DNA from 2 places in the Pseudomonas sp. GW822-FHT05A08 genome. Region 2 is predicted to be linked to the other one. Evidence: riboswitches for the same ligand, from Rfam matches in the RefSeq annotation. Region 2 holds a riboswitch; the other holds the start of a gene.
What was found. A riboswitch is a leader RNA that binds a small molecule or an ion and turns the genes downstream of it on or off. The one in region 2 is predicted to bind cobalamin.
Positions count from the first base shown of each region.

Region 1 (4,402 bases), 860 kb from region 2:
GGTTCGCCCAGCAACGCATCCAGCGCCACCCCGGCGACACTCAGCAACGCCACACTCATTGACTCACTCCCCAATAATTTTCATACAGCAACTCACTCAGCGGACGCTCCCGCGCCCAGCCCTCGAGCACCAGCATCGGCGCCGGGTAAAACTCGCCGACCGGGCCCAGGCACAGCACCGCCAGCGGCTTGGCCCCGGCCGGCAGGCCCAGCAACTGGGCCAAGCCAGCGGGCTCGAACAGCGACACCCAGCCCATGCCCAGCCCTTCGGCCCGGGCCGCCAGCCACAGGTTCTGAATCGCGCAGGAGAGCGAGGCCAAGTCCATTTCCGGCAGGGTGCGGCGGCCGAAAATATGCCGCTCACGGTCGTCCATCAGCGCCGCCACCAGGACCTCGGCGCAGTCGTTGATGCCTTCGACCTTGAGCTTCATGAACTCATCGGAACGCTCGCCCAGGGCCTCGGCGGTGCGTACCCGCTCCTCTTCCACCAGTTGCTGGATTTGCCCGCGCAACGACCGGTCACTGATACGGATGAACCGCCAGGGCTGCATCAGGCCGACGCTGGGCGCCTGGTGCGCCGCCTCCAGCAGGCGACGCAAGACCTGCGGCTCGACCGTGCCACCGACGAAGTGACGCATGTCACGACGCTCGGCGATCGCGCGATAGACCGCGTCGCGCTCGGCCGCGGAAAAGGCGTTGTCGCTCATGGGCGCCGCGCGAGCACGCTCGCTCCTGCCGGCGCCAGCAGGGACGCCACCGCTTCGGGGTTGGACGGAAAATAGAAATGCACATAAGAGGCGGTCATCCGCCCTTCGCGGTAAACCGCTTCCGCGCCGCGCCCGCCATTCGGGCTCAGGCCGCGAGCGATCGGCGCAAGCTCGGTGCTGGTCAACGAATGATGATAGGTATGCCCGCGCAACGAACCTTCCGGCAACTCCACCGCCTGCAAGGCCAGGGCCGCCAGGCGCTTTTGCATCACCGCATCGCCGGGCAACAGGCCCAGCAGTTCGGCGCGCTCGCCGTCGACGTCGGTCAGGGAATCCAGCAGATACAACATGCCGCCACACTCGGCGAGCAAGGGTTTGCCTGCGGCGTGATGCGCGCGGATCGCGCTGAGCATCGAGCCGTTCGCCGCCAGCGCCCGGTGATGCAGTTCCGGGTAACCGCCCGGCAGGTACAGGCTGTCTGCCTCAGGCAGTACCGCGTCATGGATCGGCGAGAAAAAGACCAGCTCGGCGCCCATGGCCCGCAGCAGATCCAGGCTCGCGCCATAGGTAAAGGCAAAGGCTTCGTCGCGGGCCACGGCAATGCGCACGCCGGCCAACAACGGCTCAACGGCAACCACCTGGGGAGCGGCGAATGCCACGGCGGGCGGCAAGGCCACTTCGCAGCTGTCAGCCAAGGCGGCCGCGGCGGCGTCGAGACGCAGATCCAGATCGTTGAGTTCGCTGGCCTGCACCAACCCCAGATGGCGGCTGGGCAGTTCGATGCCGGTCTCCCGGGACAGCGCGCCGTACCAGCGCAAGCCCTCGGTCAGGCTGCCTTCGAGCAACTGCGCATGCCGCAGGGTGCCGACGCGGTTGGCCAGCACGCCGGCGAACGGCAAGTCCGGCTGATAACGCGCCAGCCCCAGCGCCAGGGCGCCGAAGGTCTGGGCCATGGCGGTGCCATCAATCACCGCGAGCACTGGCACCCCGAAATGCCGCGCCAGGTCGGCGCTGGACGGCGTGCCGTCGAACAGCCCCATCACGCCTTCGATCAGGATCAGGTCCGCCTCGCCGGCGGCCTCCCATAACAGGCGGCGGCTTTCCTGCTCGCCGACCATCCACATGTCCAGTTGATACACCGGCGCACCGCTGGCGCGCTCGAGGATCATCGGGTCGAGAAAGTCCGGGCCGCACTTGAACACGCGCACCTTGCGCCCCTGATTGCGATGCAGGCGGGCGAGCGCGGCGGTCACGGTGGTCTTGCCCTGACCGGAAGCCGGCGCGGCAATCAATACCGCCGGGCAATGACGGGCATCACTCACAGTTCGACGCCTTTTTGCGCTTTGATCCCGGCCTGGAAGGCATGCTTGACCATGCCCATTTCGGTGACGGTGTCGGCCAGCTCGATCATCTCTGGCTTGGCGCCACGTCCGGTGACCACCACATGCTGCATCGGCGGTCGCGCCTGCAGGTCGCTGAGCACCTGATCCAGGTCCAGATAGCCGTGCTTGAGGGCGATGTTCAGTTCATCGAGCAGCACCAGGCCGATCGTCGGATCGCTCAGCAGTTCGCGGGAAACCGCCCAGGCCGCTTCGGCCGCGGCAATGTCGCGCTGGCGGTCCTGGGTTTCCCAGGTGAAGCCTTCGCCCATGACATGGAAACGCACCTGCTCCGGGAAGCGCCGGAAGAACAATTCCTCGCCAGTGCTGTTGCGGCCCTTGATGAACTGCACCACGCCGCATTGCATGCCGTGGCCCATGGCCCGCGCGAGCATGCCGAAGGCCGAGCTGCTTTTGCCTTTGCCGTTGCCGGTCAGCACCAGCAGCAAACCGCACTCGTTCGGCGAGTTGGCGATGCGTTCATCGATCACGGCTTTTTTGCGCAACATGCGCGCCAGATGGCGTTCGTCACGATCGGGGGATTCAGTCATGGGGCAGCTCTCCGTTGGGGCTGGATAACGGGGGGCAGGAATAGGAATAGACGGCGCAAGCCTGGCATCGCCCACCGTGATGCCGCTGGATGGATCAGGCCGGTCTCCGGGCTTGTGAGTGGCTGGGATGCCCAACTGCGCGCCTTCCCATGTCGACAGTCGACACAGTGGCATCAGGCGCAGTCTTGACTCACTTACCGTTGCGGGGGCAGCGCCGGAATCGTCGTGCGTGCGCCTTCGGCACGCGTACTCACCGGCTTCCCTGTTTCACTCTGTCGACCCAAGGCCACAGAGCACCTGAAACAAGTCGCGAAGGTTAGAGGGTTGGGGGTGGAGCGTCAATTAAAGCCCCGCAGATCGGCGAATGCTGCATATCGGAAAAATGACGCCAATCTTGTGCCACACTCAGTGCAGTGATATCAAATAGCCATAATCTCGTTAAAAAACTCCAATATCTGAACAATAATAGGAAAAGTCCGATGCAAGGCATGATCATCAGCAATCCGAAACTGGAATTCCTGCGCCCTGCCCTGGAACGCTGGTTCGATTGCATCGACCGCTACAACACCGTGCGCGGCGATAACGAAAGCCCGTACTGGTTCGACGAAAAAGCCAACCTGGGAATGCTCTCGGCGGCAGCCTGGATGGCGGAGATGGTCACCCTGGAACACGCACCGAGCAAAAAACAGCTCGAGGACGGCGACCGCAGCGGCCGCACCGACCTGTACATCGCCACGCAGGAGGAACGCGTCTATATCCAGACCACCCAGCGTTGGCCCCGGGTCAACAGCCTGCACCTGACCCAACCGTTGCTGGATGCCGCCAGCGACGCGAAAAAAGCCAGCTACCCCAGCGACCTGAAACTCGGCTGCCTGTTCGTCACGCCACAGAAAACCCAGCACAGTGCCACTCCGGAAGAATTGCAGGACATGGTCGACGACCTGCAAAAGGAACACTGCTGCGCCGTGGCCTGGTACTTCCCCTATGCGTACCGCAAATTGCGCAACGAAGCCGGCAACTATCACCCCGGCGTTGCCGTGCTGTTCAAGGAAGCACGCTGAGCAGGTGGAACCATCGTCCATCTGTGCTTCTCTATGACTACACCGACTTCGTGCACTCATAGGGAAATCAGCATGCTCAAGCTTCGATACGCAATCCTTGCCGCCGTCGCCGCAGGCCTCGCCGCCTGTGGCGAGACCTCCACCCTCCAGGTCTCCGACGGCACCGGCCCCTCGCCGAAACTGCCCGAACCGAACAAGACCCTGTTCCCGACCGTGAACATCGCGCCCGCAATCGGCTGGCCGCAAGGCGCCAAACCGGTGGCCGCCGCCGGCACCCAGGTCGCCGCATTCGCCGAAGGCCTGGACCATCCGCGCTGGTTGTACGTGCTGCCCAACGGCGACGTACTGGTGGCGGAGACCAACGCCCCGCCCTCCCCCGATGACAGCAAAGGTATTCGTGGCTGGATCGCCAGCAAGATCATGAGCCGCGCCGGGGCCGGCGTGCCCAGCCCGAACCGCATTACCCTGCTGCGGGACAAGGATCACGATGGCGTGGCGGAAACCCGCACGGCATTCCTGGAAAACCTCAACTCGCCGTTCGGCATGGCCCTGGTGGGCAATGATCTGTACGTCGCCGACACCGATCGCCTGCTGCGCTTCCCCTACAAGGACGGCGACACCAAGATCAGCGCCCAGCCGACCAAGGTGGTGGACCTGCCTGGCGGCAAGCTGAACCACCACTGGACCAAAAATGTGATTGCCAGC
Region 1 covers NZ_CM179511.1:5,309,468-5,313,869, forward strand. Annotated here, with positions in the region: gene cbiB (adenosylcobinamide-phosphate synthase CbiB) at 1-59, opposite strand, end outside; gene bluB (5,6-dimethylbenzimidazole synthase) at 56-706, opposite strand; gene AC3RCP_RS23725 (cobyrinic acid a,c-diamide synthase CobB) at 703-2,028, opposite strand; gene cobO (cob(I)yrinic acid a,c-diamide adenosyltransferase) at 2,025-2,636, opposite strand; cobalamin riboswitch at 2,717-2,952, opposite strand; gene AC3RCP_RS23735 (hypothetical protein) at 3,116-3,697, shown strand; gene AC3RCP_RS23740 (PQQ-dependent sugar dehydrogenase) at 3,770-4,402, shown strand, end outside.
Region 1: linked by a shared signal. The riboswitch ahead of cobO (cob(I)yrinic acid a,c-diamide adenosyltransferase) and the one ahead of cobW (cobalamin biosynthesis protein CobW) in region 2 are both predicted to bind cobalamin.

Region 2 (4,402 bases):
GACCCAGCGCCGCGCCAGTTCGGCGACAAAATCCATGCGCTCGGGGGCCGGGCGATAGCAGACCACGTCCGACTGGCTGCGCTCGCTGCGCCAGGCCAGGTCCTTGAAGCTGATGGGCCGGCTGATGATGCGCCCGTCCAGTTCCGGCAAGGCGATGTGCATCGCCAGGTCCCGCGGGCCCAGACCCTGCTCGCTGGCGCGCCAGCCGGGTTCGTTGTCCTGGGCGCAGATGGCCTGGATCACCGGGATATCGCGGCGGAACGGCCGCAAGTGCGGCGCCTCCGGGCTGGACTGGGCAAAGCCGGTGGTGTTGAGAATCACCCCTGCCTGCACTTCATCCAGCAGGTCCTCGACCACCGCCAGGCAACCGGGCTCTTTCAGGCTGGCCAGGGCTATCGGCAGCGGGTTCAGGCCCGCCGCCAACAAGCGCCGGCAGAACTCATCGATAAAGGCGGTGTTGGCCGCCTGCAAATGCGAGCGGTAGAACAGCAGCGCCGCCACCGGCTGGCCAGCCCGCCAATCGGCGTGCCAGTCGCTGAGGGCGGCGCTGCTTTGGTGCGGGTGGTAGATCGCCGTGCGCGGCAGGGTCTGCGGCTCGGACCAAGGGTAATCACGCCCCAGCCAGCCACTGGCCAGGCAGCGGTACAGGTTCAACGCATTGCCCATGCCGCCCTGGCGCAGAAAGTGCCAGAGGCGCTCGCGGTCGGCGGCGGGCACCGTGCTCAGGTCGCTCAGTTCCGGGTCCGGACGATCGTCGCCCGGCACCAGGATCAGCTGCACGCCACGTTGCGCCAGCTGCACCAGTTGCTCGATGCCATAACGCCAATAGGCGATGCCGCCGTGCAGGGAAATCAGGATCACCTTGGCGTGGCGCAGCACCTGGTCGACATACAGGTCGACCGAGGCATGGTTCTGCACCTGCATCGGGTTGGCCAGGCGAAAGCTCGGGTAATCCTCCGGCAGTTGCTGCGCCGCTTCGGCCAGCAGCGCCAGGCTGGAGTCGCCGCTGCACAGGATCACCAGCTCGGCGGGGGTTTGTCCAAGGTCGGCAATGTTGTCATCCGACACGAAACCGCCGGGCTGGGTCCTGAGCAGGTGCATGACTTACACGCTAAGCGCGGCGCGCAATTGCGCTTCGAGCAGGGTCGCGTCCAGTTCCTGGCCGATCAGCACCAGGCGCGTGGCACGGGCTTCATCGGCGCCCCACTGGCGGTCGAAGTGCTTGTCGAAACGCGTGCCCACGCCCTGGATCAACAGGCGCATCGGCTTGTTGGGGATCGCCGCGAAACCCTTGACCCGCAGGATGCCGTGCTGCACCACCAGTTGGGTCAGGGCGTCCAGCAGCAGGCTTTCGTCGGCCTGGGGCAGCTCGATGGAGATGGAATCGAAGGCGTCGTGGTCATGATCATCATGATCGTCGCCATCGTGGTGATGATCGTGATGGCTGTGGCGGCCGTCGATATGTTCTTCCGAGCCGTTGCCCAGGCCCAGCAGCACGTCCAGCGGCAGGCGACCGCTGCTGGCTTCGATGACTTTCACCGCCGGCGGCAGCTCCTCGGCCACTTCCAGGCGCACCTTGGCCAGGTCTGCCGGGCTGATCAGGTCGGCCTTGTTGAGGATCACCAGGTCGGCGCTGGACAGCTGGTCGGCGAACAGCTCGTGCAGCGGCGATTCATGGTCGAGGTTGGGGTCGAGCTTGCGCTGGGCGTCGACCTGGTCCGGGAAGGCGGCGAAGGTGCCGGCGGCCACGGCCGGACTATCGACCACGGTGATCACCGCGTCGACGGTGCAGGCGCTGCGGATTTCCGGCCACTGGAATGCCTGGACCAAAGGTTTGGGCAGGGCCAGGCCAGAGGTTTCGATCAGGATATGGTCGAGGTCGCCGCGACGGGCCACCAGCTCGCGCATCACCGGGAAGAACTCTTCCTGCACGGTGCAGCACAGGCAGCCGTTGGCCAGTTCAAAGACGCGACCGCTGGCTTCTTCCTCGGTGCAACCGATGGAACACTGCTTGAGGATCTCGCCGTCGATGCCCAGCTCGCCGAACTCGTTGACGATCACCGCGATGCGTCGACCCTGGGCGTTGTCCAGCATGTGCCGCAGCAAGGTGGTTTTGCCCGAGCCGAGGAAGCCGGTAACGATGGTGACGGGAAGTTTGGCCAGTGTTTTCATCGGATGCCCTTTGGCAAGGTGGCGGGCATACGGGACGAGAGCCGCGCAGGCAACTGCACGGAAGGGTTCGCCACCGGATCACCCCGCCCGGTTGTAGTGAGAATCAGGTCCGAGGCAGGTCTCCTGGCTGACGGCGTGCCGGTCGTTCGACTGGCCAACGATGCGCCTTCCCGCCGCCTGGCAGTGGCCTTGCATCGTTCATCACCGTTTACAGTTGCGGGGGCAGCCGCGGCTTGGACCGCGTTCCCTTCTTAGCTTCGACAGACGCCGAAGAACCTCGAAAGCGCAAGGCTACGCAGAGCTTGGGGGGCGGTCAATGTTCATGCAGCGCGAGGACAGGCCAATTGCGATCGAAAACGAGAACCCTTGCCAATTGACGCCCCTCCCTCGCCCATGCTCTCCTACACACCTTGTTACGGGTGCCCTTCACAGGGTGAAACGGGAAACCGGTGCGTCACAGGCCAAAAGCCTTGATCAGTCCGGTGCTGCCCCCGCAACGGTAAGCGAGCGAAGAATCAGATCCACTGTGCCAGCAGTCCGGCATGGGAAGGCGATTCTTGCAGGCGTGGCGCAAGCCCCGCCCCTCGCGAGCCCGGAGACCGGCCCGCTGCACAGTCATAACAAACCCGCGGTGGGCGGGCGCTGTTAATTCCCCGCGAGCCCGTCTCGCGGGGTTTTGCTGCGCTCGATTCACCCGCTGACACACCAGAGGGAAGCGCCATGTCGATCATCAGCAGCACCAGCCATTCCAGCAGCAGTACCGCCACCCTGAGCCAACGCCTGGTCGCCGCCATCGGCGCCTCGATCCTCGGTGCGTGCCTTGTGTATTTCGCCGGCTTCTCCCATATCGAAGCGGTGCACAACGCCGCCCACGATACCCGCCACAGCGCCGCCTTCCCTTGCCACTGAGACCTGCCGACATGATCAAGCGTATCGCGCAAACCGCGGGGTTCACCGGGTTGCTGGCGGCCCTGTTGCTGACCCTGCTGCAAAGCTTCTGGGTCGCACCGCTGATCCTGGAGGCGGAAACCTACGAGAAGGCCCCGGCCGCCCAGCATGAAGAAGCGCATGAGCATGCCGCCGGCACCGCCGCCCACAGCCACGACGCCGAAGCCTGGGAGCCGCAAGACGGCTGGCAGCGCGTGCTGTCCACCACCGGCGGCAACCTGGTGGTCGCCGTGGGGTTCGCCCTGATGCTCGCCGGTCTCTACACCCTGCGCGCGCCGAACCGTACTTCCCAGGGCCTGCTCTGGGGCCTGGCCGGTTATGCCACTTTCTGCCTGGCGCCGACCCTCGGCCTGCCGCCCGAACTGCCGGGCACCGCCGCCGCGGACCTGGCGCAACGGCAGGTCTGGTGGGTCGGTACCGCCGCTTCCACCGCGGCCGGCATTGCCCTGATCGTCTTCGCCCGGAACTGGCTGCTGAAAGCGCTGGGCGTGGCCATCCTCGCCGTGCCGCACCTCATCGGCGCGCCACAGCCGCAAGTGCATTCGATGCTCGCCCCGGAGGAGTTGGAGGCGCAGTTCAAGATCGCTTCGCAGCTGACCAACGCCGCGTTCTGGCTGGCCCTGGGCCTGATCAGCGCCTGGCTGTTCCGCCGCAAGAGCGACGATCAGTACTCGGCATGACGCAGGCCAGCACAGCGCCGACCCTGGTGGTCGGCCTGGGCTGCCAGCGGGGCTGCCCGGTGGAGACCTTGCGCACCCTGCTCGACCAGACCCTGAGCACCCACCGCATCGACCTTGGGCAGATCAAGGCCCTGGCCAGCATCGACCTGAAATGCGAGGAACCCGGGCTGCTGGCCCTGGCCGCGCACCTGGACCTGCCCCTGACCTGTTTCAGCAGTAACCAGCTGACGCCTTATGTGCTGCAACTCAGCCATCGTTCGCAGATCGCCTACGAACGCACCGGCTGCTACGGGGTCGCCGAAAGTGCCGCCCTGGCCCTGGCCGAACGCCTGGCCCGAAGCCCGGCAAAGCTGCTGGTCCCGCGGCAGAAATACGCCCAGGCGACCCTCGCCTTGGCCTGCTCCGGGTAAATCTTCGATAATCCCCGCCGCTGATCATGAGCAATCTTCATCTGTGAGGTTGCCTCGCCCCTTTTTTCACAGGAGAACGCCATGACCGTCTTTTTTATCGGCGCAGGTCCCGGCGACCCGGAACTGATCACCGTCAAGGGCCAGCGGCTGATCCACAGTTGCCCGGTCATCATCTATGCCGGCTCCCTGGTG
Region 2 covers NZ_CM179511.1:4,450,524-4,454,925, forward strand. Annotated here, with positions in the region: gene cobN (cobaltochelatase subunit CobN) at 1-1,101, opposite strand, end outside; gene cobW (cobalamin biosynthesis protein CobW) at 1,105-2,172, opposite strand; cobalamin riboswitch at 2,269-2,467, opposite strand; cobalamin riboswitch at 2,573-2,794, shown strand; gene AC3RCP_RS19940 (CbtB domain-containing protein) at 2,893-3,081, shown strand; gene AC3RCP_RS19945 (CbtA family protein) at 3,093-3,800, shown strand; gene AC3RCP_RS19950 (cobalamin biosynthesis protein) at 3,797-4,210, shown strand; gene cobM (precorrin-4 C(11)-methyltransferase) at 4,292-4,402, shown strand, end outside.